3 regions of the Pseudomonas sp. 1 genome follow, and region 1 is predicted to be linked to each of the others. Evidence: predicted binding sites of a transcription regulator. Region 1 holds the regulator's gene; each other region holds the start of a gene.

The links. The regulator sigma-54, encoded in region 1, starts transcription at its own class of promoters, with help from an activator protein. The targets are predictions, from matches to a motif close to ANTGGCATNNANNTTGCTNT.
Region 2: AC1MDC_RS19635 (flagellar basal body rod protein FlgF) is a predicted target of sigma-54. The motif match lies at 7,576-7,595, and genes of this name have one in related genera.
Region 3: flgB (flagellar basal body rod protein FlgB) is a predicted target of sigma-54. The motif match lies at 7,143-7,162, and genes of this name have one in related genera.

The regions. Positions count from the first base shown of each region.
Region 1 is NZ_JBWXMQ010000010.1:54,619-65,196, forward strand. Features, by position in the region: gene pmbA (metalloprotease PmbA) at 1-597, shown strand, start outside; gene AC1MDC_RS16440 (FagA protein) at 759-1,166, shown strand; gene AC1MDC_RS16445 (class II fumarate hydratase) at 1,147-2,523, shown strand; gene AC1MDC_RS16450 (hypothetical protein) at 2,551-2,991, shown strand; gene AC1MDC_RS16455 (superoxide dismutase) at 2,993-3,604, shown strand; gene AC1MDC_RS16460 (ZIP family metal transporter) at 3,635-4,528, shown strand; gene AC1MDC_RS16465 (HPr family phosphocarrier protein) at 4,568-4,843, opposite strand; gene rapZ (RNase adapter RapZ) at 4,859-5,716, opposite strand; gene ptsN (PTS IIA-like nitrogen regulatory protein PtsN) at 5,719-6,183, opposite strand; gene hpf (ribosome hibernation-promoting factor, HPF/YfiA family) at 6,195-6,503, opposite strand; gene AC1MDC_RS16485 (RNA polymerase factor sigma-54) at 6,577-8,070, opposite strand; gene lptB (LPS export ABC transporter ATP-binding protein) at 8,257-8,982, opposite strand; gene lptA (lipopolysaccharide transport periplasmic protein LptA) at 8,982-9,527, opposite strand; gene lptC (LPS export ABC transporter periplasmic protein LptC) at 9,514-10,086, opposite strand; gene AC1MDC_RS16505 (KdsC family phosphatase) at 10,095-10,578, opposite strand, start outside.
Region 2 is NZ_JBWXMQ010000013.1:34,048-44,625, reverse strand. Features, by position in the region: gene AC1MDC_RS19665 (flagellar hook-associated protein 3) at 1-700, opposite strand, end outside; gene flgK (flagellar hook-associated protein FlgK) at 714-2,759, opposite strand; gene flgJ (flagellar assembly peptidoglycan hydrolase FlgJ) at 2,781-4,073, opposite strand; gene AC1MDC_RS19650 (flagellar basal body P-ring protein FlgI) at 4,085-5,173, opposite strand; gene flgH (flagellar basal body L-ring protein FlgH) at 5,201-5,896, opposite strand; gene flgG (flagellar basal-body rod protein FlgG) at 5,950-6,735, opposite strand; gene AC1MDC_RS19635 (flagellar basal body rod protein FlgF) at 6,781-7,521, opposite strand; gene AC1MDC_RS19630 (sigma-54-dependent transcriptional regulator) at 7,841-9,400, opposite strand; gene phhA (phenylalanine 4-monooxygenase) at 9,726-10,517, shown strand.
Region 3 is NZ_JBWXMQ010000002.1:244,246-254,823, forward strand. Features, by position in the region: gene AC1MDC_RS04235 (glutamine synthetase family protein) at 1-938, shown strand, start outside; gene AC1MDC_RS04240 (MFS transporter) at 1,007-2,359, shown strand; gene AC1MDC_RS04245 (flagellar brake protein) at 2,419-3,165, opposite strand; gene AC1MDC_RS04250 (flagella synthesis protein FlgN) at 3,261-3,728, opposite strand; gene flgM (flagellar biosynthesis anti-sigma factor FlgM) at 3,777-4,103, opposite strand; gene flgA (flagellar basal body P-ring formation chaperone FlgA) at 4,311-5,072, opposite strand; gene AC1MDC_RS04265 (chemotaxis protein CheV) at 5,155-6,087, shown strand; gene cheR (protein-glutamate O-methyltransferase CheR) at 6,135-6,962, shown strand; gene flgB (flagellar basal body rod protein FlgB) at 7,204-7,611, shown strand; gene flgC (flagellar basal body rod protein FlgC) at 7,615-8,058, shown strand; gene flgD (flagellar hook assembly protein FlgD) at 8,074-8,802, shown strand; gene flgE (flagellar hook protein FlgE) at 8,833-10,164, shown strand; gene AC1MDC_RS04295 (ribonucleoside-diphosphate reductase subunit alpha) at 10,415-10,578, opposite strand, start outside.

The sequences.
Region 1 (10,578 bases):
GCAGGTGGATTGTTCGGCAGCTTCCTGTCGGCGATTTCCGGCGGCAGTCTGTACCGCAAATCGTCATTCCTTGAAGGCACCCTGGGGCAGAAGCTGTTCCCGGAATGGTTGACCATCGACGAGCGCCCGCACCTGATGCGTGCCATGGGCAGTGCATCGTACGACGGTGACGGTCTGGCGACCTATGCCAAGCCGTTCGTCGAAAAGGGTGAGTTGGTCTCGTACATCCTCGGCACCTATTCGGGTCGCAAACTCGGCATGCCGAGTACCGCCAACGCCGGCGGCGTGCATAACCTGTTTGTCACTCATGGCGATGAAGACCAGGCGGCCTTGCTGCGGCGTATGGGGCGCGGGTTTCTGGTCACCGAGTTGATGGGCCATGGTCTGAACATGGTGACCGGTGATTACTCGCGCGGTGCGGCGGGTTTCTGGGTCGAGAACGGTGAAATCCAGTTCGCGGTGCAGGAAGTGACCATCGCCGGCAACATGCGCGACATGTTCAAGCAGATCGTCGCCGTTGGTAACGATCTGGAACTGCGCAGCAATATTCGCACCGGCTCGGTGTTGATCGAGAAGATGACTGTGGCGGGCAGTTAAGCCCCCGTCAGGTAAACAAAGGCGCGCCACCCAATTGGGGTGGCGCGCTTTTTTTGTGTCCGAAAATTTTTTTAGCTGATCAGGTCAGCTAAAAAGCCGCCCTTGTTTTGGTTCTTATTATCATCTAATAATAAATCTCATTATCGGATGAGCCCAGGATCATGAGTTCTGCCTTGCACGAGCAGCCGTACCTCGAAAGCTGGCGCTGGATGAGTCGCCAGATCCGTTGCGCGATGGATCCCGACGAGCCGCGTCTGATCGAACACTACTTGGCCGAAGGCCGATATCTGGCCTGCTGCACAGTGACCTCACCCTGGATGGTCGCTGAAACCTCTTTCCGTCTGCTGCTCGACACGGCCTCCGACATCGCGCTGCCGTGGCATTGGCGCAGCCTCTGTCTCGATCAAGCCTGGCGACCGCTGCGTGAAATGGAACGCCTCTCAATGTGCAAATGCCGGCTCAAACGCTGGCAAAGCTACACCTGGCAGCTCGCCACCTGCGAGTTGCAACCCTCGATTCCTCTCATTGAATTAGTCCAAGGATTTAGCGATGACCAAGACACGTATTGAGCGCGACAGTATGGGCGAACTGCAGGTGCCGGTGGACGCTCTCTACGGCGCGCAGACCCAGCGTGCAGTGGATAACTTCCCGATCAGCGGCAAGCCGATGCCGACCCAGTTCATCCGTTCCCTGATTCTGGCGAAAGCGGCCGCCGCCCGCGCCAACGTCGAACTCAACCAGATCAGCGCCGCGCAAGGCAAGGCCATCAGCGATGCCGCTCAAGCACTGCTGGAAGGCGACTTCATGCAGCATTTCCCGGTGGATATCTTCCAGACCGGCTCCGGCACCAGCTCCAACATGAACGCCAACGAAGTGATCGCCACCCTGGCCAGCCGCCTGCTCGAAGAACCGGTGAACCCCAACGATCACGTCAACTGCGGGCAGAGCAGCAACGACATCATCCCGACCACCATCCACGTCAGCGCCGCGTTGGCCCTGCACGAACAATTGCTGCCGGCGCTGCTGCATCTGGTGCAAGTGATCGAGCGCAAGTCCGGGCAAGTCCATCATCACGTCAAGACTGGCCGCACCCACTTGATGGACGCGATGCCGGTGCGCATGAGTCAGGTACTCAACGGTTGGGCACAGCAGCTCAAGGCCAATATCGGTCATCTGCAGGATTTGCTGCCAAGCCTGCAATCTCTGGCTCAGGGCGGCACGGCGGTCGGCACCGGGATCAATGCGCATCCGGAGTTCGCAGCGCGTTTCAGCCGCCAGTTGAGCCTGTTGACCAACGTCCAGTTCACGCCGGGCAAGGATCTGTTCGCCCTGATCGGCTCGCAGGACACCGCCGTAGCGGTGTCGGGTCAGCTCAAGGCTACTGCCGTGTCGCTGATGAAAATCGCCAACGACCTGCGCTGGATGAATTCCGGCCCGCTCGCCGGCCTCGGTGAAATCGAGCTGGAGGGTTTGCAACCGGGGTCGTCGATCATGCCGGGCAAGGTCAATCCAGTAATTCCTGAAGCTACCGCCATGGTCGCCGCGCAAGTGATCGGCAACGATTCGGTGATCACCATCGCCGGTCAGTCGGGCAATTTCGAATTGAACGTGATGCTGCCGATCATCGCCCAGAACCTGTTGAGCAGCATCGAGTTGCTGGCCAACTCCGGCCGTCTGCTGGCCGACAAGGCCATCGCCAGCTTCAAGGTCAACGAGTCGCGGCTCAAGGAAGCGCTGTCGCGCAACCCGATTCTGGTGACCGCGCTCAACCCGATCATCGGTTACCAGAAAGCCGCCGAAATCGCCAAGCAGGCCTACAAACAGGGCCGTCCGGTGATCGACGTCGCGCTGGAACACACCGACCTGTCGCGCAGCCAACTGGAAGAGTTGCTCAATCCCGAGAAACTCACCGCCGGCGGCGTGTAAGCACCGCAACCGCTTTGGAGGTTCACCATGGAGCACTGGAAACGCACGATCGAACGGGCCAATCGCTGTTTCATGCTGGGCGATCTGATCGATGCCCGCGAGGCTTATCTGCAAGCCTTGGCCCTGGCTCAAGTGTTGTTCGAACGCTGGGCCGATGCCGACGAAGCGGTGGCGGCCTGCGTCATTTCCCATCACAACCTGGCGGATCTGCATCTGCGCCTGAATCAGCCGGAGGAGAGCGCCGAGTACCTCTGCGCTATCCACCAGCGCCTGTTGCAGACCATGCAGGACGAGCGACTGCGCCCGGCGCTGCGTGAAGCGGCATTGCGCCAGAGCAGCAAGACCTACGTCGAGCTGCTCAATTTCATCAGCGAACACGGCGAATACCCGCGCACCCAGCGTTTGCTGCACCCGGATACAGGCAATGCGCGCCGCGCGCCTGCCCCACATCACCATGGAGTCCATTGAAATGGCTTTTACCCTGCCAGCCTTGCCTTACGCCTACGACGCTCTGGAACCGCACATCGATGCGCAAACCATGGAGATCCACTACACCAGACATCATCAGACCTATATCAACAATCTGAACGCTGCAATCGAGGGCACCGAGTTCGCGGAATGGCCGGTGGAAAAACTGGTCGCCAGCGTCCAGCAACTACCGGAAAAACTTCGTGCGGCGGTGATCAACCAGGGGGGCGGTCACGCCAACCACTCGCTGTTCTGGGAAGTAATGGTGCCCAACGGTGGTGGTAAACCGGATGGTGCGCTGGCCAGGGCGATCGATGAACAATTGGGCGGCCTCGACAGCTTCAAGGACGCTTTCACCAAAGCCGCGCTGACCCGTTTCGGCAGTGGCTGGGCCTGGCTCAGTGTGACGCCGGACAAGAAACTGGTGGTGGAAAGCAGCGGTAACCAGGACAGCCCGCTGATGAGCGGCAATACGCCGATTCTCGGGCTCGATGTGTGGGAGCACGCGTACTACCTGCGTTATCAGAACCGTCGGCCGGAATACATCAGCGCGTTCTACAACGTCATCAATTGGCCGGAAGTCGCTGCGCGCTATCAGGCCGCGCTGGTTTAAGTCTTCTATAAAAACAATCCAAGGCTGACTATGGGCACTGAAACACTGGCGATCGGAAGTGGGCGTATGTTTCGTTACGCAATTGGATCGCTGTTGCTGTTGGCGGGTATGACCTTACTGGTCGCCCACGGACTGGAATGGCTGAATCTGGAGCCCAGGCTATCGCGTGCATTGCAGGGCGGGGCGATTTGCGCCCTCGGCACCGCACTTGGAGCCGTTCCAGTGTTGGTGATCCGCAACATGCCCCAGGCACTGGGCGATACGCTGCTGGGTTTTGGCGCCGGTGTGATGCTGGCGGCGACCGCGTTTTCGCTGATCGTGCCGGGAATCGCCGCCGCCGAAAGTCTGGGACTGAGTCCGTGGGGCGCCAGCGGCCTGATCTGCTTTGGCATCATGCTCGGAGCGTTCGGTCTGTATCTGGTTGACCGCCGGGTGTCGGGCGCTTCGCCGGAAATGCTCATCGGCACTGTCGAGCATCCGGTGATTCCGCCGCGGATCTGGTTGTTTGTGTTCGCCATCATCGCCCACAACATCCCGGAAGGGATGGCTGTCGGCGTCTCGGCTGGCGGTGGAATGCCGGACGCAGACAGTCTGGCGATGGGCATTGCCTTGCAGGATGTGCCGGAAGGGCTGGTGATTGCACTGGTGTTGGCTGGCGCCGGGATGTCGCGGGTGAAGGCGTTTTTGATTGGCGCAGCGTCAGGACTGGTCGAGCCGGTGTTCGCGCTTCTGTGTGCGTGGCTGGTCAGTCTGGCCGAGTTGTTGCTGCCCTTGGGGTTGGCGTTGGCGGCGGGAGCCATGCTGCTGGTGGTGACTCACGAGGTTATCCCGGAGTCGCGACGCAATGGCCATGAGAAGCTGGCAAGTCTGGGATTGCTGATCGGCTTCTGTCTGATGATGGTGATGGACACGGCGTTGGGATGAGTCGGGAGGAGGGAGCGAACTCCCTCGCCTCAAGCGTTCTCAACCACCTTCGTCGAAGTAGTTGTTAATCAGCGTTACCAACTCGTCCATGGCTTCCTGTTCCTGATGACCTTCGGTGCTCAGGTAGATTTTGGTGCCCTTGCCTGCAGCGAGCATCATCATCGCCATGATGCTTTTGCCGTCAACCGTGGTTTCCGGGGTGCGGCCCACTCTGATCGTGCAATCGGGAAACTTACCCGCCACCCCGACGAATTTTGCCGATGCGCGGGCATGCAGGCCCAGCTTGTTGATGATTTCTATTTCCCGAGCAGGCATCGCGGTGTGAATCCTTTAGCTGAGGTCGCGGTGGCGAACCTGGACGTTCTTCAGGGTCTTCTGCAGCGCCTGGCCAAGACGTTCGGTCAGGTAAACGGAGCGGTGATGCCCGCCGGTGCAGCCGATGGCAATGGTGACATAAGCGCGGTTGCTCGCCGCAAAGCGCGGCAACCATTTGTACAGATACGAGTAAATGTCCTGGTACATCTCCTCGACCTCCGGCTGCGCCGCCAGATACTCGGCGACCGGCTGATCGAGACCGGATTGTGCGCGCAGCTCCGGTTTCCAGTACGGATTCGGCAGGCAGCGTACATCGAACACCAGATCCGCATCCACCGGCATGCCGCGTTTGAAACCGAACGACTCCACCAGAAACGCAGTGCCCGGCTCAGGCTGGTTCAGCAGGCGCAGCTTGATGGTGTCGCGCAGTTGATAGAGATTGAGGTTAGTGGTGTTGACCTTCAGATCGGCCAGATCGGCGATCGGGCCCAGCAGGGCGGTTTCGTCGTTGATGGCCTCGGCCAGCGAGCGGTTGGCATTGCTGAGCGGGTGACGACGACGGGTCTCCGAAAAACGTTTGAGCAATGTTTCGTCATCGGCATCCAGGAACAGGACATCGCACTGGATGTGCCGGCTGCGAACTTCCTCGAGCAGCTCTGGAAAACGTGACAGATGGCTCGGCAGGTTGCGGGCGTCGATCGAGACAGCCACCAGCGGCTGGAGCATTTCGGTATGCACCAGCGCGCGCTCGGCGAGATCCGGAAGCAAGCCGGCAGGCAGGTTGTCAATGCAGTAGTAGCCATTGTCCTCAAGGACATCCAGGGCAGTACTCTTACCCGAGCCGGAACGGCCACTGACAATGATCAAGCGCATGATTACGGCCTGTTCTGTTCTTCCAGTACAACCTGGTACAAGGCTTCGTTGCTTGGTGCGCTACGCAGTCTGTCGCGCACATCCTTGCGGTCGAGCATGCTGGCGATCTGGCGTAAAAGCTCCAGGTGAGCATCGGTGGCGGCTTCCGGCACCAGCAGGACGAACAGAAGGTCCACAGGCGCGCCGTCGATAGCGTCAAAATCGATAGGGGCGTCAAGGTGCATCAGCGCACTGATCGGCGCTTCGCAGCCCTTGAGGCGGCAGTGGGGAATGGCGATGCCGTTGCCAAAACCGGTGGAACCCAGTTTTTCACGGGCAATCAATGCCTCGAAGACATCTTGCATCTCCAGATCCGGGACTTCCCGGGCGATCAGGTTGGCAATTTGTTCGAGGGCTTTCTTTTTACTGCCGCCCGGCACGTTCACCAGGGAACGGCCGGGGGTCAGGATACTTTCAAGTCGGATCATGGGGGTGGGGGTTATCGACCGGTAGCGCCCTGAAGCAGGCTCTGGGTCTTTTCCTTATGCTTTTTGAGTTGTTTATCAAGCTTGTCGGTCAGCGCGTCGATCGCAGCGTACATGTCAGTATGTTCCGCGTTAGCGACGACTTCATTGCCGGGAATATGCAGCGTGGCTTCGATTTTCTGCTTCAGCTTTTCGACGCACATCGTGACTTGCACGTTGGTGATCTTGTCGAAATGTCCCTCAAGCCTCTTGAGCTTTTGCTCAACGTACTCACGGAGAGGTTGGGTAACTTCCAGTTGGTGTCCACTGATGTTGACTTGCATACAGCTTCTCCTTCGTTGCCAGTGCATAAAGCGGCAGGCCGAAGAGCCTGCCACTGGAACGCTGTAACGTGGCTTACATCAACCGCTTGCGTTCGCTCGAAGGCGCGATCCCGAGGGATTCGCGGTACTTGGCGACGGTGCGGCGAGCCACCTGAATGCCTTGTGCCTCCAGTAAACCAGCGATCTTGCTGTCACTCAACGGCTTTTTCTGATTTTCCGCGGCAACCAGTTTCTTGATGATCGCGCGGATCGCCGTGGAAGAGCATTCACCGCCTTCGGAGGTGCTTACATGGCTGGAGAAAAAGTATTTCAGCTCATATATGCCCCGCGGGGTATGCATGAATTTTTGCGTGGTCACTCGGGAAATTGTCGACTCGTGCATGCCCACTGCTTCAGCGATGTCATGCAGGACCAGCGGCTTCATGGCTTCGTCGCCGTACTCCAGGAAGCCGCGCTGATGCTCGACGATCTGGGTGGCAACTTTCATCAGGGTTTCGTTGCGGCTCTGCAGGCTCTTGATGAACCAGCGGGCTTCCTGCAACTGATTGCGCATGAAGGTGTTGTCGGCACTGGTGTCGGCACGACGTACGAAACCGGCGTACTGGGCGTTGACCCGCAGACGCGGCACTGATTCCTGGTTCAGCTCCACCAGCCAGCGTTCGTTGTCCTTGCGTACGATGACGTCAGGCACCACGTATTCGGCTTCGGTCGACTCGATCTGCGAGCCGGGGCGCGGGTTGAGGCTCTGCACCAGTTCGATGACCTGGCGCAGTTCGTCTTCCTTGAGCTTCATGCGGCGCATCAGTTGGCTGTAGTCGCGACTGCCGAGCAGGTCGATGTAATCGGTAACCAGGCGCTTGGCTTCGGCCAGCCAAGGGGTCTTGGCCGACAGCTGGCGCAATTGCAGCAGCAGGCATTCGCCCAGGTTGCGCGCGCCGATGCCGGCCGGTTCGAACTGCTGGATGCGGTGCAGGACGGCTTCGATCTCGTCCAGCTCGATATCGAGTTCCGGATCAAAGGCGTCGAGGATTTCTTCGAGGGTTTCGTCGAGGTAGCCCTGATTGTTGATGCAATCGATCAGGGTGACCGCGATCAGGCGATCGGTGTCGGACATCGGTGCCAGATTCAATTGCCACAGCAGGTGGCTTTGCAGGCTCTCGCCGGCGGAAGTGCGGGTGGTGAAGTCCCACTCGTCATCATCGCTGCTCGGCAGGCTGCTGGCACTGGTCTGATAGACGTCTTCCCAGGCGGTGTCGACGGGTAGATCGTTGGGGATTCGCTCGTTCCATTCGCCGTCTTCGAGGTTATCGACTGTCGGCGCGGTCTCCTGATAGGAGGGTTCCTGGATCTCGGTGTTGGGCTTCTGCTCGGCGTTGTCGGCCATGGGATCGGAGTTGTCGAAGTCGTCGCCGTCTTCCTGGCGTTCGAGCATCGGATTGGATTCCAGAGCCTCCTGGATTTCCTGCTGCAGATCCAGGGTCGACAATTGGAGCAGGCGGATGGCCTGTTGCAGCTGCGGTGTCATCGTCAGCTGCTGGCCCATTCTCAAGACTAGCGATGGTTTCATGGCAGGGGCTTAACACCTTTTTCGCCGGCGCTATGCGCCATCCACTACAGGGCGCCGGGGCGCCAAACTTAAGCAAATTATATGCCTGAAACTGTCGTGTTTGCCTAGAGCGCTGTAACAATAAAAGCGTATAAAAAAGCGCTTCAACGTTACAGCACCCGAACGGCTGATCGAATGCCGTCTTGCTTACAGGCGGAACTCGTGACCCAGGTAGACTTCCTTCACCAGATCGTTGGCGAGGATGGTCGCGGAGTCGCCTTCAGCGATCAACTGGCCGTCGTTGACGATGTAGGCGGTTTCGCAGATATCCAGCGTCTCGCGGACGTTGTGGTCGGTGATCAGTACACCGATGCCCTTGGCCTTGAGGTGGTGGATGATCTGCTTGATGTCGCCGACCGAGATAGGGTCGACACCCGCGAACGGTTCGTCGAGCAGGATGAACTTCGGTGCCGTGGCCAGTGCGCGGGCGATTTCCACCCGGCGGCGCTCACCACCGGACAGGCTCATGCCAAGGTTGTCGCGGATGTGGCTGATGTGGAATTCCTGCAGCAGGCTTTCCAGCTCCTTGCGACGACCGGCCTTGTCGAGTTCCTGGCGGGTCTCGAGGATGGCCATGATGTTGTCGGCGACCGACAGTTTGCGGAAGATCGACGCTTCCTGCGGCAGATAGCCGATACCAGCCTTGGCGCGACCGTGCATCGGCTGGTGGCTGACGTCCAGATCGTCGATCAGTACGCGACCCTGATCGGCCTGGACCAGGCCGACGATCATGTAGAAACAGGTGGTCTTGCCGGCGCCGTTCGGGCCGAGCAGGCCGACGATCTGACCGCTGTCGATCGACAGGCTGACGTCGCGCACGACCTGGCGGCTTTTATAGGCCTTGGCCAGGTGCTGAGCTTTCAGAGTTGCCATTACTGGGTTTTCTCGTCGGTTTTCTTCTTCGGCTGGATCACCATGTCGATGCGCGGACGCGCTTCGGTGACCTTGCTGCCAGTGGCTCGACCGGCGCTGGCCAGTTTTTTCACCGTGTCATAGACGATTTTCTCGCCTTGAGTGGTGTTGTTGTCCTTGTCGACGACTTTGGCCTTGTCGATCAGTACAACGCGGTTCTGCTGTGCGTGGTACTGAATGGTCACGCCCCAGCCCTGAACGGGTTTGGTGTCGCCGGCAGTCTGCAACTGTTCGAAGTAGGCGAGGTTGCCAACCGAAGTCACGACGTCGATGTCGCCGTTGGGCGCACGGGTCATGGTCACGGTGTTGCCTTTGACGACCATCGAACCCTGGGTGATGATCACGTCGCCTTTATAGGTGGCAACGCCGTTCTTGTCGTCCAGCTGGGCATCGTCGGCCTGAATGCGGATTGGCTGCTCTTGATCGTTCGGCAGAGCCCAGGCGCTCACGCTTCCCAGTGCTGCGCCCAGACTGAGCAAAATAGGGAGGGTTTTAACGAGCCTCATACTGTCCTCTTACGTTCGATAGCAGGTGTATCCTGCTTTCCTTCAAATACGCTTTCATTCCTACGCCAGTCGATACACCGCCAGCGCCGTCGATTCTAACGGGTTGCTGGGTCTGCGCATATTGCTGCTGCGGGAACACCGTCATGCGAGTGGAGGTGATCAGGGTATCGCGGTTCTTTTCGTCGGTGCGCTTGACGCGTACCGAGTCGATCAGTTCGACCTCGGTGCCACCGGAGTTCACTTCGCCGCGTTCACTGGTTACGTGCCATGGAAAATCGGTGCCACGGAACATGTTCAGATCGGGCTTGGTGACCAGTGTAATGTCGGTCGCCTTGACGTGCTCAGCCTTGTCGGACGTCATTTCGTACTGCACTTTGCCGTCTTCGAGGTACTGGATCGTGTGTGTATTGGTCGCATACCAGTCGATCGGGCTTTCCTCTGCCGAAACCGGCGGTTTGTCGAGGAAGCGCTCCGGGCTGATGTTCCAGTAGCCGACCGCACCGAAAATCGCTGCGATGCAACCGAACAGCAGGATGTTGCGAAACTTTTTGCTAAACATGGTTGGACTCACAGGTACGCGTTGTTGGCGGCGTCGAGGCTGCCTTGGGCGCGCAGGATCAGTTCGCAGAATTCGCGGGCGGCACCTTCGCCGCCCCGGGCCTGGGTCACGCCATGGGCGTGCTCGCGCACGAATGCAGCGGCGTTGGCTACGGCCATGCCCAGCCCCACGCGGCGGATCACCGGCAGATCCGGCAGGTCGTCACCGAGATAGGCCACTTGTTCATAGCTTAGGCCCAGTTGCTCCAGAAGACCGTCGAGAACGACCAGTTTGTCTTCGCGGCCCTGAAACAGGTGCGCAATGCCGAGGTTTTTTGCCCGGCGCTCGACCACCGGAGTCTTGCGACCGCTGATGATGGCGGTCTGGACGCCGGCGTTCATCAGCATCTTGATGCCCTGGCCATCGAGCGTATTGAAAGTCTTGAACTCGCTGCCGTCTTCAAGGAAGTACAGGCGACCGTCGGTGAGGACGCCGTCGACGTCGAAAACCGCC
Region 2 (10,578 bases), on a different contig from region 1:
TGAAATCCACGGTGTACGGCTGGCCGGCGGTGAATTTCGCGTTGTAAGTCGCAGCGGTGCCGACGATCCCGTTGGTCAGCACCACACGACCGTCATCGACCGCCGGAGCCGTCATGGTGGTCTGGGTCCGGGCGGTATTGATCGTCTGCTGGAAAGCATCCCAACCGGTGGTGTTGGTGGCCACCGACAGGCCGTCGCCAATGCCCAGGTTGATCTGGGTCTGGTCACCGTTGTAGGTGTAGGTGCCATCGGCGTTCTGCGAGTACGGCGCGGTATCGGTCTTCGAACCGGAGAACAGGTAATTGCCGTTGGCATCCTTGGAGTTCATCAGGCCCAGCACTTGTTGCTGGATCTGGCTCAGTTCGGCGGCGTAAGCCTGGCGGTCCTTGTCGGTGGCAATGCCGTTGTTGGCTGCCAGTCCGATTTCCTTGGCGCGCTGCAAGGCATCGGTGATAGCCGTCAGCGTGGATTCCTGAACGGTCAGCGCGCTCTTGGTGGTATCGATGTTGCCTTTGTACTGATCGAGCATCGCGGCCTGCTGGCCGAGCTTCAGCAAGCGACCGGCACCGATCGGATCGTCGGCGGCGGTGTTGATGCGCTGCAGGCTGCTGGCTTCGTTCGCGGTCGCGACAGCCTTGCTGTAGTTGCGCTGATATTGAGCAGCTTGCGTCGCGTAATACTGAGCGGTGGAAATGCGCATGAATTACGACTCCTTAAAGACTGTTGATCAGCGTGGCGAAGGTTTCCTGCGCAGCCTTGATGATCTGCGAAGACGCTGTGTAGTACTGCTGATACTTGACCAGGTTGCCGGTCTCTTCGTCCAGGTTGACCTGAGACAGCGAATCACGCGCGCCCTGCGCCTGATCCAGAATGGCTGTGGTGGCTTCGATGTCGGACTTGCTTTGCGCGGCCTTGGTACCGACGTTGGTTACCAGTTTGTTGTAGGCGTCGGTCAGGCTGATGCCCTTGCTGCCCGAACCGGTGTCCACGGTCTGCTTGGTCTGCAGGCCGACCAGCGCCTGGGCGTTGCGGTTGTCCGAGGACGCCGCGCCGGTCAGGCTCATGGTGAAGGTTTCGCCGGCCTTCGGGGTTGCGCCCACGGTGGTCTGCACGGTGAAGGTTTTCTGCACGTTCGGCGTGACGCTGGTGTCCATCACCGGCGCGCCGGTGGAGTCGACCATGCCGATCTTCAGGTTCAGGGTGTTGGCCTGCCCCGGCACGATGGTCCCGGTGCCGATGGTGTTGCCCTTGGCGTCGACCATGTTGTACGACTGGCTGCCGCTGGCGACCGCGCCGAACACCAGCTTGACCGGGGTCGAATATTTGAGCGCGTTCTGCAACTCGGCCTGGGAGGTCGGGTTGTAGATGTCGATGGTGTCGGTGAGCGTCGGCTGGGTGTAGGTGCCGGAGTTATTGGCACTGGCCACGCCGGTCAACGGTGCCGCCGCCGCGATTTTTTTCGGGTCGGTGAGCACGGTCTGGATGCTCGAGGCCGCGCCACGGGTCGGGGTCACCTTGAAGGTGTCGCCGGCGCTCAGGGCACCGCCATTGAGGGCCAGGGTGAAGCCGTCGATGACCGGAGGCGGCGTGGTCGTGGTGCTGAACGAACCCATGTCGGTACCGTCCGAGCGCTTGACCGTGTAGTTGGTCGCGCTGGTGAAAGTGACCTGGTAATCGTTGGTGGTCAGCTTGCCGGTGTCGCTGATGGTGACGTCAAGGTTGCCCGAACCTGCGCTGTTGCTCGCCTGGGCAATGCTGCGCTGACTGATCAGCGCGGCACTGTTGATGTTGTTGAAAATCGCGGCGCCGAAATCACCGTTCTTGTCGATGCCCTGGGCTTGCTGACGGTTGACCTGATCGGCGATCACCAGCGCCACGCGGCCCAGCTCGTTGAGCGAAGGGTCGAGCACTTCCTTGCGATAGCTCAGCAGACCGCCGATTTCGCCACCGCTGATCACCGAAGTGATGTCGATGGTGCTCGAACCGCGGTCCATCTGGATGCCCATGCGCGACGGGTCATCCTTGCTCGGCACGGTGCTCAGGGTGTTGGTGGTGTTACCGACAACCAGCGGCTGACCGCTGCCGACGTAAACGTCGAAGCTGGTGCCGCGCTCGACGACCTGCGCGCCGACCAACTGGGAGAGCTGGCGCACGGCTTCGTTACGGGTGTCGAGCAGATCGTTCGGCTGGCCGCCGCTGGTGGAAATCTCGCCGATCTTCTGGTTGAGATTGGCAATCGAGGTGGCCAGTTTGTTGACCTGGGCCGCCATGTCGCCAAGGTTGCCGTTGATCGTGGTGTTCTGGTCGTTGAGCTGCTTGGCCAGTGCGTTGAAGCGGCTGGTCAGGGCTTGCGCGCCGGTCAGCACCGATTGACGCGAAGTGTCGTCGGTGGCCGAGGTCGATACGCCCTGCATCGAGGTAAAAAACTTCTGCAGCACGCCGGTCAGGCCGGTGTTGGTGTCGGACAGCGAGCCGTCCAGTGCTGTCGCCTGCGCGCCATAGGCGTCGGCTTCGCTGCTCAGCGAGGTGGCGGTGTGCAGCTGCGATTCGAGGTAGGAGTTGTACACCCGGCGCACGTCGGCGAGGGTCGTACCGGTACCGATGAACACGTTGCCGTACTGAATCGAGGACTTGGTGCCCTGCACGGTTTGCTGACGCGAATAACCGGCGGTGTCGACGTTGGCAATGTTGTTACCTGTCACAGCCAGAGAGGACGAACTCGCGGCCAGCCCCGACATCCCGATATTGAGCAAACTCATGATTCAAACCTTACCTTGTGTTTATAAGGGCGTTGTTGAAACGCCGGCCGCAGCGTAGTTCTGATTGACCGTCATCTGCCTGGCAATCTGCGAAATCTTCGTCGCGTAGTTCGGGTCGGTCGCATAACCGGCCTTCTGCAATTCGCGTACAAACTGTTCTGGGTTATCGGCCGCCTTGAGCACATCTTGATAGCGATTATTGCTCTGCAGCAAAGTCACCAGATCGTGGAAGCTGTCCTTGTACGAGGCGTAGGAACGGAACTCGGCCGTCTCCTTGACCATCTGCCCATTGCGGAATTCGCTGGTGATCGCCCGGGCCGAATCGCCCTTCCAGTTGCTGCTGGCCTTGATGCCGAACAGGTTGTGACTGCTGCTGCCGTCCTGGGCGCGCATGACCGACTTGCCCCAACCGGTTTCCAGCGCGGCCTGAGCCACCAGATAACGCGGATCGACGCCAATGCGTGCGGCGGCTTCCTGCGCCATCGGCAGCATGGTGTTGACGAATTGGTCAGCGTTGCTGAACGCGCGTTTGGCCGGCGCCAGCGGAATCTGCGCCATGGCGCGACCGTAAATCTGCATCTGTCCGCCGGAGGCCTTGTCCGCCTCGGCGCGGTCCAGCCAGTCGCCGTTGTACAGCGGGCCGGAACCGGTGACAGCGGCAGTCGTGGTGCGTTGCGGCAATTGAGTGGCCGCTGCCGGCGTGGCCGACGGCACCAGGCCTGCGAGCAAGCGATCCGCCAGTTTCGGCGGCAACGCCAGACGACGCTGGTTGATCATTTCCATGTCGTTGCGATGGGTCAGTTCGGTGTTCGGCGCATGCACCGAACGCGACGCCCACAACGGACGCTCGCCATTGAGTCGCGACAACGGGCCATGGGTGGCCACGGTGCCAGCGGCAATCGGCGTTTCCACCGCAGCGGCCCTGGCCAGCGCTTCCTGCTGCTTGGCAGCGGACGCGGCCGCAGCCTCGCCCGGCGCCATCGGTTTGTTCTTCGACATCTGCTTTATCAGCACGTCGGCCAGGCCAATGCCACCACCCTCGCGGGACATGGAGACCGCCAGTTGCTGGTCATACATTTCCTGGTATTGCTTGGCGGCCGGCGTGTTGAGCGGGTTGTCCTGGCCCAGCGCCTCGGTGGCCGAACGCATCGACTTGAGCATTTCACCGAGGAACAGCGATTCGAATTCCTGCGCGACCTTGCGCATGTTCGCATCGCTGTTCTTGTCGCCGACCTTCAGTTGGTTCAAGCGATTGAGGTCGGAGTACGAGCCCGAATCGCTGCTGCTGACCAGACCGCTTTTGCGCATATCCATGGTCGCGGTCCTCAGATCACGATCAGGTCGGCTTGCAACGCGCCGGCCTGCTTCAGTGCTTCGAGGATCGCCATCAGGTCACCCGGCGCTGCGCCGACCTGGTTCACCGCCCGCACGATCTCGTCGAGGGTGGTGCCCGGGCCGAACTTGAACATCGGCTTGGCTTCCTGTTCGGCATTCACCCGCGAGCGCGGCACCACGGCGGTCTGGCCGTTGGACAGCGGACCCGGCTGGCTGACGATCGGGTCTTCGGTGATGGTCACGGTCAGGCTGCCGTGGGTCACGGCGGCTGGCGATACCTTCACGTTCTGGCCGATGACGATGGTGCCGGTACGCGAGTTGATGATGACTTTCGCCACCGCCTGACCCGGATCGACTTCGAGGTTTTCCAGGATCGACAGGTAGTCGACACGCTGGCTCGGATCGAGCGGCGCGGTCACACGAATGGAACCACCGTCGATGGCCTGGGCGACACCAGGGCCGAGCATGTCGTTGATCTTGTCGACGATGCGCTTGGCGGTGGTGAAGTCGGAACGGTTGAGGTTCAGCGTCAGGCTGTTGCCCTGGTTGAACCCGCTCGGCACCGAACGCTCGACCGACGCACCGCCAGGGATGCGACCGGCCGACGGAACGTTGACGGTGATCTTCGAACCGTCACGACCTTCGGCATCGAAACCGCCGACCACCAGGTTGCCCTGGGCGATGGCGTAGACGTTGCCGTCGATACCCTTGAGCGGAGTCAGCAACAGAGTGCCGCCGCGCAGGCTCTTGGAGTTACCGATAGACGACACGGTGATGTCGACCTGTTGACCCGGTTTGGCGAACGCCGGCAGATCGGCACTGACCGACACCGCCGCGACGTTTTTCAGCTGCACGTTGCCCGATCCCGGCGGCACTTTGATACCGAACTGCGAGAGCATGTTGTTGAAGGTCTGCAGGGTGAACGGGGTCTGCGTGGTCTGGTCGCCGGTGCCGTTGAGGCCGACCACCAGGCCATAGCCGATCAACTGGTTGGAACGCACGCCGGAGATGCTGGCGATATCTTTCAGCCGCTCGGCGTGGGCACCAAAGGCTGCGGACATCAACGCCGCAGCGAGCATGAGGCTCTTGAAATTCAACGTAGCCACCTAGAAAGGGAACAGCGGGCTGAGGAAGAAACGGTCGAACCAGCCTGGCTGACTCGCATCGGCGAACGAACCGGTGCCCGAGTAGGTGATGCGCGCATCGGCAACCCGGGTCGACGACACGGTGTTGTCAGTGGCGATGTCATCGGCGCGCACGAGGCCGGCGATCCGCACCAGCTCGTCGCCGGTGTTGAGGGTCATCCACTTCTCGCCACGCACGGCGATGATGCCGTTGGGCAAGACATCGGCGACGGTCACGGTGATCGAGCCGGTCAGGGTGTTGCCCTGTGCGGCCTTGCTGTCGCCCTTGGTTGCGCGGTCGCCGCTGTAGCCGACGTCCAGGCTCAGATCGTTACCGCCCAACGGGTTGTTGGTGGTGCCACTGCCGCCGAACAGCGACGTCAGACCGATGCCGGTCTTGCTGTTCTTGGCCACCTGCGAGTTGGCGTTCTTGCTGGCCTGGGTCTTCTCGTTCAGGGTGATGGTGATGATGTCACCGACCCGGAACGCCTTGCGGTCGCTGTACAGGTTCTGCTCGAAACCGGCCTGATAGATCGAGCCGTTGTTGGCGGCCGACGGCAACGGTGTGCGCGGCAACACCGGGGCGTAGTAAGGATCATTGGGCTTGGGCGTCGGGGCGACGCAGCCCGCGAGCGAGACGACCCCACTCAATGCCACAACAGATACAAAGCGCTTCATGACCCTTACCTCACGGTGTTGCAGGCGACCTCATGGCCGCCTCATAGACTTGATTACAGATTCTGCGTTACGAACGAGAGCATCTGGTCGGCGGTGGAGATCACCTTGGAGTTCATCTCGTACGCACGCTGAGTGGTGATCATGTTGACCATCTCTTCCACAGTGCTGACGTTGGAGGTTTCCAGGGTGTTCTGCAGGGTGGTACCGAAACCGTTCAGGCCCGGAGTACCGACTTGCGGTGCACCGGAAGCGGCGGTTTCCAGGAACAGGTTGTTGCCCACCGCTTGCAGACCGGCCGGGTTGATGAAGTCGGCGGTTTGCAGGTTGCCGATCACTTGCGAAGCGGCGTTGCCGGCAACGGTGATCGACACAGTGCCGTCACGGCCCACAGTGAAGGTCTGGGCGTTGTTCGGGATGACAATCGCCGGCTCCAGGGCGAAACCACTGGCGTTGACGATCTGACCGTTGGAGTCGAGGTGGAAAGTACCGTCACGGGTATAGGAAGTGGTGCCGTCCGGCTGCAGGATCTGGAAGAAACCGCGACCGTCGATGGCCATGTCCAGCGGCTGCTCGGTGGTCTGCAGGCTGCCGGCGGTGAAGTTTTTCTGGGTGCCGACGATGCGCACACCGGTACCCACCTGCAGACCCGACGGCAGTTCGCTGTCCTGGGTCGACTGGGCGCCTGGCTGACGCTTGATCTGGTACAGCAGGTCCTGGAATTCGGCGCGGTCACGTTTGAAACCCGTGGTCGACACGTTGGCCAGGTTGTTGGAAATGGTGGTCAGGTTGGTGTCCTGGGCGGACAGACCGGTTTTGGCAACCCATAGAGCCGGAAGCATTCGATTCTCCTCGTGCGCCTGTTTTACGGCGCGACGTTCTGATAATTAGCTGATCTGCAAGACCCGAGCCATGGCCTGGTCATCGTCTTTGGCGGTGTTCATCATCTTGACGTGCAGTTCGAACTGCTTGGCCAGGGCCAGCACCGACGTCATTTCTTCCACGGCATTGACGTTGCTCGACTCCAGGAAACCCGACACCAGTTTGACGTTGGCATCGGCCGGCGCAGGCTGGCCGTCCTTGGTGTAAATCGAACCGTCCAGGCCCTTGTTCATGTTCTTGATGTCCGGGTTGACCAGCTTGATCCGGTCGACTTCGGCCATGACGCGCGGACCTTCGCCCATCGCACGGATACTGATGGTGCCGTCTTCACCGACTTCCACCTGCTGTTCCGGCGGCACGGCGATCGGCCCGCCATTGCCCATGACCGGCATGCCGTTGCCGGCACGCAACACGCCGAGGGCATCGATATTGAGGCTGCCGGTGCGCACGTAGCTTTCCCCGCCATTAGGGTTCTGCACGGCGATCCAGCCGTTGCCCGACACGGCGACGTCGAGGTCGCGTCCGGTCTGCACCAGCGAGCCCGGCGTGAAGTCGGTGGCGGGCCGTTCGCTCATGGCAAACGCACGCGCCGGAAAGCTGTCACCAAACACCGGCATCGAACGCGCCTGCTCCAGGTCGCGCTGAAAACCATTGGTGGAGATGTTCGCCAGGTTGTTGGCATGAGCCTTTTGCGCCAGTGCGTTCTGGCTGGCGCCGGTCATTGCCACATAAAGGTACTTGTCCACACTCTTTCCTCTGCATGCCGGACGTTTGCCGCCCACCGCTGTACTGCTGAGCCATAAGCAATTTGCAGACCAACTTTTTTCTGGCGGCCAAGGGCCCGGTAAACAAAGGACTTGAGGGATTTTGCGGGAAGGAGGGAAATGTATCGAAGACGAAAAACCGGCGGTGTCATGCCGCCATGTGGCAAGGCATTACCTTTTCACTGCCTGTAGCGCCGCCTTCGCGAGCAAGCTCGCTCCCACAAGGTCTGCCGCCAAATGAAGCTTTACTGTGGGAGCGAGCTTGCTCGCGAAGAGGCCATAACAGACATACATCTGCAGGCTATGACTCCGCCTTGCCGACTTCGTATTCACGCAACTTGTTGGCAATGGTCGTATGGGAAACCCCAAGCCGCTTGCCCAGTTGCCGGCTGCTCGGGTGTTCGGAATACAGTCGCTCCAGCACCGCTTTCTCGAAGCGCCCGACAATCTCGTCCAGCCCGCCTTCGAGGGAGAAATCGCCAAGCGGCTGACGCACACCATAATCCGGCAGGCGAATATGCTCAGCCTTGACCGTGCCGCCGTCGCACAGCGAAACCGCCTGGAACAGCACGTTCTCCAGTTGCCGCACGTTGCCCGGCCAATGGTAGTGACTGAGCCGGTCCATCGCCGCCGGCGCCAGTTTCGGCAGCGGGCAGCCGATCTGCCGGCTGGCCTGATCGAGAAAGTGCTCCACCAGCGGCGTCAAACCGTCAAGACATTCGCGCAGTGGCGGAATGTGTAGCGACAGCACGTTCAAGCGGTGATACAGATCCTGGCGAAACTCGCCGCGTGCGCACAGCTCCGACAAGTCGACCTGGGTTGCACAGATCACCCGCACATCCAGGTAAACCTCTTCATCACTTCCCACGCGACGGAAGCAGCCGTCCTGCAGGAAGCGCAGCAATTTCACCTGCAAGCGCGGGCTCATTTCGCCAACGCCATCGAGGAACAGCGTGCCGCCCGCCGTCAGTTCCAGTAGCCCGAGCTTGCCTTCGGCCCGCGCCCCTTCAAAGGCACCGGGGCCGTAGCCGAACAGCTCGGTCTCGGCCATCGACTCCGGCAGGCCCGCGCAGTTGAGCGCCATCAACGGCGACTGACCACGCGGACTCGCCAGGTGACAGGCCCGCGCCAGCAATTCCTTGCCGGTGCCGGTTTCACCTTCAATCAGCAGTGGCGCATCCAGCGGCGCCATGCGTCGTGCTTCGCGCACCACCGCCGCCATCACTTTCGAGCTCTGGAAGATGCTGTCGAAACCACGCAATTCCTGCTTGCGCACGTTGTAGATGCGCTCGCCGACACGATCCGCCCGGTGCAAGGTCAGCACGGCACCGGCCATGGCCTCGCTGTCGTCGTGCTCCGACTGCAGCGGCGCAATGTCGGCCAGAAAGATGTCGCCCTTGACCTTGACCCGCATGCCATTGATTCGCGATTTATTGGCGCGCACCAGCTCCGGCAGGTCGAAATCTTCGGCGTAACGCGACAGTGCAATTCCCGGCACCTCGTCCACTCGCACCCCGAGCAACTGCGCCGCCGCCCGGTTGGCCGCGACGATGGAACCGCCCATGTCGATCGACAGCACCGGAAACTCGAGCGCGCCGAGCAGCGCATTCAACTCCATATGCCGCCGTTCGCTGGGCATCAGCCCTACCCGCTTGACGCCGAACACACCGGCGATGGCCTCGAACTTGGGTCGTAGCGCCTGGAACTGAATGTTGATCAGGTTCGGGCAATGCAGATAGATCGCGTTGCCGTGCTCACCGCCGACCTCGCCCCGGGCGACGTTGATCCCGTACTCCACCAGCAAGTTGAGGATGTCGCGCAGGATGCCGATGCGGTTCTGGCAGTGGACTTTGATACGCATATAAAGGCCCGACAAAGATAGGATTGAACACAATCCCTGCGGGAGCAAGCTTGCTCCAACAGGTTTTTGCCGCGCACCTTGGTCTCTTTTTCTGCCCGGGTGCGCAAATAGTCGTCAAGATTATGTGACAGCCATCGACCTTTTCAAACCCGGCAGTCGGCACAAACACGACGCATCGCCCGAAGCGTAACGAAAATTTTACGAATTATAGAGACTTTTCCTACTCGCCCGATCTTCAACCTGCTGCAACAACGAACGTTCCGGGGTATTTCTCAGTCCATCGCAGGACATAACAAGAACGAAATTCCCCTCGCAGGAGAGCAGTATGAAGCAGACGCAATACGTGGCCCGCGAGCCCGATGCGCAAGGTTTTATCGACTACCCCGCCGAAGAACACGCGGTGTGGAACACGCTGATCACCCGCCAGATGAAAGTGATCGAGGGACGTGCGTGCCAGGAATACCTGGACGGTATCGAAAAACTCGGTCTGCCCCACGACCGCATTCCGCAACTGGGCGAGATCAACAAGGTGCTCGGCGAGACCACCGGTTGGCAGGTCGCCCGCGTCCCCGCGCTGATCCCCTTCCAGACCTTCTTCGAATTGCTCGCCAGCAAGCAGTTTCCGGTGGCCACGTTCATTCGCACCCGTGAAGAACTGGACTACCTGCAAGAGCCGGACATTTTCCACGAGATCTTTGGCCACTGCCCGTTGCTGACCAACCCGTGGTTCGCCGAATTCACCCACACCTACGGCAAACTCGGCCTTCAGGCGACCAAGGAAGAACGCGTTTATCTGGCGCGCCTGTACTGGATGACCATCGAGTTCGGCCTTGTGGACACCCCGCGAGGCAAACGCATTTACGGCGGCGGAATCCTGTCCTCGCCAAAAGAAACTGTTTATTCGCTGTCGGATGAGCCCGAGCATCAGGCTTTCGATCCGCTGGAAGCCATGCGCACCCCATACCGCATCGACATCCTGCAGCCGCTGTATTTTGTCCTGCCGAACCTCAAGCGCCTGTTCGACCTGGCCCACGAAGACATCATGGCCATGGTCAAGCAAGGCATGCAGCTGGGTCTGCACGCACCTAAGTTTCCGCCAAAACCAAAAGCCGCGTGACCCGCGACTTTTGCTTACTAGTGAGTCTGTCAGTCGTCGCCACTTTGGTTTAGCGTGGCGA
Region 3 (10,578 bases), on a different contig from region 1:
TCGAATTCTTTGTGTTCGCACCGAACACCGACCCGACCCAACCGTTCCAGCCGCCAGTCGGCCGCGACGGTCGTCGCGAGGACGGCCACTCGGCGTTCAGTGTCAGCTCCAACAACGGCCTGCGACCGTTCTTCAGTGAAGTCTATAAATGCATGGCGGCCCTCGGTCTGCCGCGCGATACCTTCATGCACGAAATGGGCGTCAGCCAGTTCGAGATCAACCTGCTGCACGGCGATCCGCTGCTGCTGGCCGACCAGACCTTCCTGTTCAAGCACCTGCTCAAGGAAGTCGCGCTCAAGCACGGTCTGACCGTGGTGTGCATGGCCAAACCATTGGCGCACACGCCGGGCAGTTCGATGCACATTCACCAGAGCATCGTCGAAATCGGCAGCGGCAAGAATGTGTTCAGCGACGCGGACGGTCAGCCGACCGCAATGTTTCGTCACTTCATCGGCGGGCAGCAGGCGGGTATGGCTGATTTCACCGCGCTGTTTGCGCCGAACGTCAATTCGTATCAGCGTCTGTGCCATCCGTTTGCATCGCCGAACAACGCCTGTTGGTCCCATGACAACCGCGCCGCCGGTCTGCGTATTCCGGCCAGTTCGCCGGTCGCGCGCCGGGTCGAGAATCGCTTGCCGGGCGCTGATGCCAATCCGTATCTGGCGATTGCCGCGAGCCTGGCCGCCGGTTTGTACGGCATCGAGCATGAGCTTGAGCCAAGCGAAGCGATTCAGGGCGAGTTCGATGTCCCGGACCATCTTTCGCTGCCGTGTACCTTGCACGCGGCGCTCGAACGTCTCAAGCGCAGTCAGCTGGCCAAGGAACTGTTCGGCACGGAGTTCATCGAAGGCTACGTCGCTTCGAAGACCATGGAGTTGACCAGTTTCTTTGATGAAATCACTCCCTGGGAACGCCGTGTTCTAGCTGCCCAGGCCTGACGAAATGTCGCCGTCGGGCTATCGTTTGATAGCCCGATACTTACCGCAAGGAGCCGCTCGGAACGCCGATGCGCCAAATCTGGAAATCCTTTCGAGCGCTGTATTTCGCCTCGCTGATGATGTTGATCGGCTCGGGCCTTCTTTCTACTTATCTGGCGTTGCGTCTGGCGGCCGACCATGTCGACGGGTTGTGGGTCGGTGCGCTGATGGCGGCCAACTATTTCGGTCTGGTGCTGGGCGGCAAGATCGGTCACCGCCTGATTGCCCGGGTCGGGCATATCCGTGCCTACTCGGCGTGTGCCGGGATCGTCGGCGCGGCGGTGCTCGGTCATGGTCTGGTGGACTGGCTGCCGGCCTGGCTGGTACTGCGGACCATCGTTGGCCTCGGCATGATGTGCCAATACATGGTCATCGAGAGCTGGCTGAACGAGCAGGCTGACGCCAATCAGCGCGGTCTGGTGTTCAGCGGCTACATGATCGCGTCGTATCTGGGGTTGGTGCTCGGTCAGCTGATTCTGGTCATGCACCCGGGCCTTGGCCTGGAACTGCTGATGCTGGTCGCGCTGTGCTTCGCCCTGTGTCTGGTGCCGGTGGCGCTGACCCGGCGGATTCACCCGGCGCCGCTGCATCCGGCGCCGATGGAGCCGCGTTTCTTTATCAAGCGTGTGCCGCAGTCGCTGAGCACCGTGCTCGGGGCCGGGCTGATCATTGGTTCGTTTTACGGTCTGGCGCCGCTGTATGCCTCGCAGCAGGGGTTGTCGACCGAACAGGTCGGTCTGTTCATGGGTAGCTGCATTTTTGCCGGGCTGGTGGTGCAGTGGCCGTTGGGCTGGTTGTCGGATCGTTATGACCGGGCCTTGCTGATTCGCTGCTTTGCGCTGTTTCTGGCAGTCGCTGCATTACCGCTGGCGATCCTGCCGCAGGTGCCGCTGGAGGTGCTGTTCGTGGTCGGCTTCCTCTGCTCGCTGGTGCAGTTTTGCCTGTACCCGTTGGCGGTGGCGTTCTCCAATGACCATGTCGAAGGCGAGCGCCGGGTTTCGCTGACGGCGATGTTGCTGGTGACCTACGGCGTGGGTGCCAGTGTCGGGCCGCTGGCGGCCGGGGTGCTGATGAAGCTGTTCGGGCCGCAGAGCCTGTACGCGTTCTTCACCTTTTTCGCGCTGGTGCTGGTGTGGCGGATCCGGCCGAAAGCCGTGACCAATCTGCATCAGGTCGACGATGCGCCGCTGCATCACGTGGCGATGCCGGACAGCATGTCCAGTTCGCCGCTGGTGGCTGCGCTTGACCCACGGGTAGACGAGCAGGTGGTGCAGGAGCAGATGCAGAATACGGTCGCTCCTGAACCGGAGCCGGAACCTGTCACACCAACCGACTCGACAGTCGAGGGCGAAGGGCCGGACATCAGCCCCGCCAGGCCTTGATCCGCGCATAAAAAAACGGGCAGTCACCGCAATGACTGCCCGTTTTTCATGCCTTCCGATCAGAAGTCGTCTTTATCAAACCGACGCGCTTCGCGTTGCAGCTGATAAACGAAACGCTCGACGTTGCGGGCCGCCGGGCCGCTGATGTTGTGAAAGCGCAGGCCGGCGAAGGTGATGTTGAGTTTTTCTTCGAAATGCAGGTAACGCAGCTCGACCGAGGCCGGTTGGTTGCCGAACAGCGGTGCGGCGATCAGGCGATCGTAGACCTGGCCCAGTTGCAGGCGGTCGGTGATGTCGCCTTCGAAACGCAGTTTGCAGCCAGTGGCGGAGATATCCAGCAGCTTGCCGTCGATCGGTGACTTGAGCTTTTCGCCACCGAGCACGACGCTGACCAGATCGGTCAGCTTCAGGGCTGCGCGAAAGGCGTTGCGGCGCTGGTGATAAACCACTTCGGTGGGCAGGTCGCCGGTGTAGAAGCGGTCGCCACTGGATTCTTCGATGTTCAGCTTGCCGTCGCATTCCCAGGCAATGCGCACGCCGTCATGAAAACCTTCGACCTTGAACGGTTCGCCGGCGAGCAGGAAGCGTTCGCCATCGCGCGGGATCATTTCGTCCAGGGCAATCGTGGCGGTTTCCCGGTCAACCTTGATCAGGTAACTCTGGAAGCGCTGGCTGCGCTCGTGGAAGGTGATGATCAGCGGATCGTGGCTCTCTTGCAGCTGGCGCAGGTTGCTGGAGATTTCCAGAGGTGTGGTGAGCACCTTTGGGGGCTGCGGAGCATCATCCGCGCTGAGGACGTTGGACACGTTAAATCAATCTCCAGACAAAATTTGACTACGGCTGGCCAGTATTTTGCCAGCATGTTTCGCACGTTGATAGGGCGCAAGCATTGAAGAAAGCATCACGCCTGGCTGAGCGCGCGTGGTTTCTGCAGTTTGGAGAAGGTGCCACTGGCATCGTAGAGCGCGGGAGGCTCGCCGCCGGTGAGGATTTTCAGCTGATTGGCGGTGGCGGCCTGCTGCATGATGATCGACTGGCCGTTCTTGGCGTTGGCTGCCTGGCACTGGGCAATCAGGTCGGTGAGGACGTCGCTCTGGCTGAGCAACTGGTCGCCGATGCTCGACTGACTGGCCAGTTGTTCCAGGCCGGCGCGGTCGAGCGACAGATTGAGACTGGCGAGGATTTCGCTGCGCTTGCGGCCATGCTGTTCGAGCAGAATGATCAATGCCTGTTTGCGCGCCAGAATTTCTTCCAGCAGAGGCATGTCGCGACCGTGCAAGGCGAGGGACTCGGTTTGCAGTAACTCCAGCAATTGTTGAGCTGGAGCAAAGTCGTCGGTGATCAGTTGCAATAAATTAGTGTCGTGCATGGCTGGCCTTGGGTTTTAAGCGTCCAAAAGCCTGGCGCTGACCGAGGCCTAGCGCTGGGCTTCGAAATTAAGCAGTTTGCTGGCTACACGGTTGCTGTCGACCTTGTAGCTGCCATCGGCAATCGCTGCTTTCAACTCGGCCACGCGGGCTTTATCGACGGCAGGCTGATCGCGCAGCTTGTCAGTGACCTTCTGCAACTGTTGAGCCTCATTGCTGAGGTGTACCGATTCCCCGCTTTTTGCGGTACTGGCCTGTTCGGCCGGGGTATTCAGCGGCGCGGAGGTGCCGGTTTCGGCGGTTTCCTTGGCGTTGCTGGTACGTGTACTGCCCGTAAGTGACGAGGAGCTGTTCAAACGGCTGAAATCGATGACCATGTTAAAAACCTCTGGGAATTTGGACGCTTGCCATGTTCTCGGCCATCCCCTGGAAAACTTTAGGCTCATTTAGCAATGAGCTTGCATGCGCCGTTGCAGATCCTGCTGCGGCACAGTTTAGGGAACAGCTCTGGTCAGCGCCAGTTTTCTGCCTGGTTACTCAGGGGCTTTTCAAATATCCGTTCATGCAACCGTTTGCATCGCCGCTCACATGGCCACTTCCACCTGGCCGGGCGCGACGACCTGCGCCTTGATGACCCGTTGGGAGTTGAGGTTTTTCACGCGAATCTGTTCTTTCAGGCCGCCGTTGGCCAGCGCTTCGCCCGGCATTCGGACGGCCAAGGTGCCGCTGCGGGCGGTGATTACCACTTGATCGCCCTTGCGAACCACTTCCGCCTGTTCCAGATGCACCAGGGTAATGACTTGGTCGGCTACCGTTGGTCGGGTCAATTTCTGTCCGATGGCTTCATCCACCGACGTCAGAAAACCCTGATTGATCGTACTGACGTCGCGCTCGCGCAAGGTCACGTCCTGAGGCTCGATGATGCCGGCGCGTTTGAGTGGCCGCGTGGTGGTGACAATCTCGCGAAACAGGCGGACTTGAGCGGGCACAAACACCGTCCAGGGGGAGGCACCTTCGCAGCGGACCTTGACCGTGACACGGCCCAGAGGACGTGCCGGACTCTCCAGCGTCGCTGTCAATTCCTTGTCGCACATAGGCATGCGCATGCGTGGATCAAGCTGCTTGACCTCGATTTCATAACGGCCTTCCGTTTGACTGGTAGCCAGATAGTCTTCTACGGTGAATTCAAGAAAGCCCTGAGTGACGCCGATAAGCATGTCAGGCAAGGTAACCGCATCAGCACCGGCAGGGCTGCCAGCGAAAAAAAGGCAAACGGCGGACATCGCGCAAAGCCCTCTGCGGAGGGGAGATGTCAGGCGTCGGAAAAATGTCGTTTGAGCGTTCATACGAGTTAAAAAGCAAGCGCCGTGCCGTTTAGCAATGAATGTGCGTCGCAACAACACTTGGCGTTGGGGTAGGAGTCTGGGCATGGCTGGTGTAATGGATTCGGTGAACCAGCGCACGCAACTGGTGGGGCAGAATCGCCTGGAGCTGTTGTTGTTCCGTCTCGACGGTCAGCAGCTCTACGGGATCAACGTGTTCAAGGTTCGGGAAGTGCTGCAATGCCCGCAACTGACGCTGATGCCCAAGTCCAGTCCTGTCGTGTGCGGGGTGGCGAATATTCGGGGGGCGACCATTCCGATCCTTGATCTGGCGATGGCGACCGGCTCCGGAGCTTTGAAAGACAAGAACAGTCCGTTCGTGATCATCACGGAATACAACACCAAGACCCAGGGTTTCCTGGTGCGCTCGGTGGAACGCATCGTGAACATGAACTGGGAGGAGATTCATCCGCCGCCCAAGGGCACTGGACGTGATCATTACCTGACCGCTGTGACTCGGGTCGACAATCAGTTAGTCGAAATCATCGACGTCGAGAAGGTGCTGGCGGAAGTTGCGCCGACGCCGGAAGCGATTTCGGTCGGCGTGGTGGATGTCGAGACCCAGAGCAAGGCATTGTCGTTGCGGGTGCTGACGGTCGATGACTCGTCGGTGGCGCGCAAGCAGGTGACGCGTTGCCTGCAGACGGTCGGCGTCGAAGTGGTGGCGTTGAACGACGGCAAGCAGGCGCTGGATTACCTGCGCAAGCTGGTCGACGAGGGCAAGAAGCCGGAAGAAGAGTTCCTGATGATGATCTCCGACATTGAAATGCCGGAGATGGACGGGTACACCCTGACGGCCGAGATTCGCAGCGACCCTCGCATGCAAAAGCTTCATATCATCCTGCATACTTCGTTGTCGGGAGTGTTCAATCAGGCGATGGTCAAGAAAGTCGGTGCCGATGACTTCCTGGCCAAGTTCCGTCCTGATGACCTGGCATCCCGGGTAGTCGACCGGATCAGAGCAGCAGATATCAGCTAAGGGCCTTTTGCCCCTGGCGTTCAACACGATTTAAGAGGCGGCATCATTTGTCTACGGGTAATTTGGATTTCGAACAGTTCCGGGTCTTCCTGGAAAAAGCCTGTGGCATTTTGCTCGGTGAAAACAAGCAGTACCTGGTGTCGAGCCGTCTCAACAAACTGATGGAGCAGCAAGGCATCAAGTCCCTGGGTGAGCTGGTACAGCGCATCCAGACCCAGCCGCGCAGCGGTTTGCGCGAGCAGGTGGTCGATGCCATGACGACCAACGAAACCCTGTGGTTTCGTGACACCTATCCGTTTGAAGTCTTGAAGAACAAGGTGCTGCCCGAGGCGATCAAGGCCGCTCCCAACCAGCGTCTGCGGATCTGGTCGGCGGCCTGCTCGTCGGGTCAGGAACCCTATTCGCTGTCGATGTCGATCGACGAGTTCGAACGAGCCAACATCGGTCAGTTGAAAATGGGCGTGCAGATCGTTGCCACCGATCTGTCCGGCAGCATGCTGACCAACTGCAAGACCGGCGAGTACGACAGTCTGGCGATCGGTCGCGGTCTGTCCGCCGATCGTCTGCAGCGCTACTTCGATCCGAAAGGGCCGGGACGCTGGGTGATCAAGGCGCCGATCAAGAACCGGGTGGAGTTCCGCTCGTTCAACCTGCTGGACAGCTACGCAAGCCTGGGCAAGTTCGACATCGTGTTCTGCCGCAACGTGCTGATCTACTTCTCCGCCGAGGTGAAGAAAGACATTCTGTTGCGCATCCACAGCACGCTGAAGCCGGGCGGTTATCTGTTCCTTGGCGCTTCCGAAGCGCTGAACGGTCTGCCGGATCATTACCAGATGGTTCAGTGCAGCCCGGGGATCATCTACCAGGCGAAGTGATCAAGATCGGCAACACAAGAAACGGGAGTCCTCAGGGGCTCCCGTTTTTTTATGCCTGAAGGTTTTGCCGGGGGCAGGCGGCGGCAGAAAAGCGGCATCTGGCGGAAACCGGTTGCCGCTTTTCTGGCATTGCCGCATTGCCGATCCCCGGCAAAGCCCCGTAATCCGGGGCTTTCTCAAACTGGCACGACGCTTGCTATGACCCTGTTACGAAAAATCCGGTCACCTGAAGGTTCCCGACATGAGCATCAGCTTCGATAAAGCGCTCGGCATTCACGAAAAGGCTCTGGGCTTCCGCGCCCAGCGTGCCGAAGTGCTGGCCAACAACATCGCCAACGCCGACACCCCGAACTACAAGGCGCGGGATCTGGAGTTCTCCAAAGTGCTCGAAGCACAGAGCCAGAAGAACGCCAACGGCACCATCGCCCTGAACATGACCAACAGCCGTCACATCGAAGCTGAAGGCCTGGGCAATGGCGACGAGTCGCTGATGTATCGCACGCCGATGCAGCCGTCGATCGACCAGAACACCGTGGACGCCCAGCTGGAACAGTCGAACTACGCGCAAAACGCTGTCGACTTCCAGGCGAGCTTCACCCTGCTCAACAGCAAGTTCAAAGGGCTGGTGTCAGCCCTGCGCGGAGAATAATCCATGTCCCTGTCCAGCGTTTTCAACATTGCCGGCAGCGGCATGAGCGCCCAGACCACCCGTCTGAACACCGTGGCTTCGAACATCGCCAACGCCGAGACCGTCTCGTCGAGCATCGACCAGACCTATCGTGCCCGTCACCCGGTATTCGCCACCATGTTCCAGGGCGGCCAGAGCGTCGGCAGCAATTCGTTGTTCCAGAACCAGGATGCAGCCGGTCAAGGCGTGCAAGTGCTCGGCGTGGTCGAAGACCAGAGCAACCTCGAAGCGCGCTACGAGCCGAACCATCCGGCGGCCGATGCCAAGGGCTACGTCTACTACCCGAACGTCAACGTGGTGGAAGAAATGGCTGACATGATTTCCGCGAGCCGGTCGTTCCAGACCAACGCCGAGATGATGAACACCGCCAAGACCATGATGCAGAAGGTACTGACCCTCGGTCAGTAATAAGGGGCGACTGCCATGAGTGTTACCGATACCACCAGCAGCCTGACGATGAACGACATACTGGCCAACTCTTCGAAGAAGACCAGTAGCACGACCACCGGCGGCATCGCTTCGGCCACCAACAGCTCGACCGGCGGCCAGGCCCTGGGCAAGGACGCGTTCCTGCAACTGCTGGTTACCCAGCTGAAGAATCAGAACCCGCTCGACCCGCAGGACAACAGCGCATTCGTTGCCCAGCTGGCGCAGTTCAGCAGCCTTGAGGGGATCACCACCCTCAACAGCACCGTCAGCTCGCTGGCCGGCAACTACAACTCGTCGCAAGCCCTGCAGGCTTCGTCGCTGGTGGGTCGCAACGTGATCGTGCAGACCAACACTGTTCAGCTGGATGACCCGAGCAAAGGCATGACCGGTTCGGTCACCGTTCCGTCGTCGATCGCCGGCGGTACTGTCTCCATCACCGACAGCAGCGGCGCCGTTGTTCGCACCATCGATCTGGGCAGTCGCGCCGCAGGCAATGCGAGCTTCACATGGGACGGCAAGGACAAGGACGGCAACCTGGTGAAAACCGGTACCTACACCGTCAAGGCGAACGCCTCGATCAACGGCACCGCGACCGACCTGGCGACCTACCTGCCAGCCACGGTCACCAGCGTGACGATCAGCCAGACCGGTGGCGAGCTGATGCTCAACCTGTCCGGCAAGGGCACCGTTGCCCTGTCCAAAGTACAAACCATTGGTATATAGAGCCGACTAACCGGCACAAAGGAGTGGAATATGTCTTTCAATATCGGCCTTAGCGGTCTCTATGCAGCCAACAAACAACTGGACGTGACCGGCAACAACATCGCCAACGTCGCGACCGCCGGTTTCAAATCGTCCCGTGCAGAATTCGAAGACGTCTACTCGGCCACTCGCCTGGGCAGCGGCAGCAAGGTCATCGGTAACGGTGTGCGTCTGGCCAACGTTTCCCAGCAGTTCACCCAGGGCGACATCAACAACACCGGCAACGTGCTGGACATGGGCATCAACGGTTCGGGTTTCTTCACTCTGAGCAACAACGGTTCGATCTCCTACACCCGTGCCGGTACGTTCAAGGTCGACAAGGACGGTTTCATCACCAACACCGACTACACCTCGCGTCTGCAAGGCTACGGTGTGGACTCCAACGGCAAGATCATCAACGGTGTGTTGACCGATCTGAAGATCGACACTTCGAACCTGGCACCGAAGTCCACCTCGCTGGTGACCTCGACCATCAACCTGAACTCGACCGCTCCGGTGATCGACGATACTGTGGCGGCAGGCAAATTCGATCCGACCAACACGGCGACCTACACCAAGTCGTTCAGTACGCCGATCTATGACAGCCAGGGCAACCAGCACACCATGGATCAATACATGGTCAAGACCGGTGCCAACACCTGGAAGGTCTACACCTTGGTGGACGGTCGCAACCCGGATGCCACCGGCAGTGATCCGAAAACCACGGCACCGGTGGCCTCGACCATGAGCTTCGACAGCACCGGCAAACTGACTCAGGTCAGCACCCCGGATCCTGCGAACCCTGGTACGCCGATCATCAGCAGCGACCTGAAACTCACTGGCTGGGTGCCGGGTACCGTGACCAACGGTGTATGGACTGCCAACGGCGCTTCGGCGAACCCGGCCGGCATCACCATCTCCATGGCCAAGACCACTCAGTACAACGCTGACACCGCGCGATCGATCCCGACTCAGGATGGCTACGCCACCGGCCAGATCACCAACCTGACCATCGATGGCACCGGTACGCTGTTCGCCAACTTCAGCAACAACCAGAGCAAGGCCATCGGCCAGGTTGCACTGGCCAGCTTCACCAACGAACAGGGCCTGCAGCCGATTGGTGGTACCAGCTGGAAAGAGACCTACGCTTCGGGTATCCCGGGCTACGACGCACCGGAAACCGGTACTTTGGGTTCGGTTGTTTCGAACTCGCTGGAAGAGTCGAACGTTAACCTGACCAACGAGCTGGTTGATCTGATCAAGGGTCAGAGCAACTATCAGGCGAACGCCAAGACCATTTCGACTCAGAGCACCATCATGCAGACCATCATTCAGATGACCTGATTTCTGGTTTTGGCTGGTTAAGGAGCCCCTCTTTTTGAGGGGCTTTTTTTGTCTTGGATTTGGGGGGATCGTTATTTCAAGCTGGCGCATCTCTTGAGAACAGCTCGTTCGGTTCCCATTCCCTCAGGAAGAGGGGAGGGCTGAGGGCCGCTTTTGACTTTTTCGCGGGCAAAAGAAAACCCCCGACAAACCAGAAGTCTGTCGGGGGGTTCTCGGATCGGGCGTTTCGCAACGCCCGATTCAGCTCAGCTTATTGGCAAGCTTCGCAATCCGGCTCGTCAATGGCGCAGGCCTTCGGTACTGGAGCCGGGCCGGCAGGGGCTGCCAGGACCGAGTCGTCACCGTGGTTGCCGCCGCTGGATACAGCGTTCAGCTTGCCGGTGTTGATGGTCGACTTTTCGGTGCTGGTCGCGG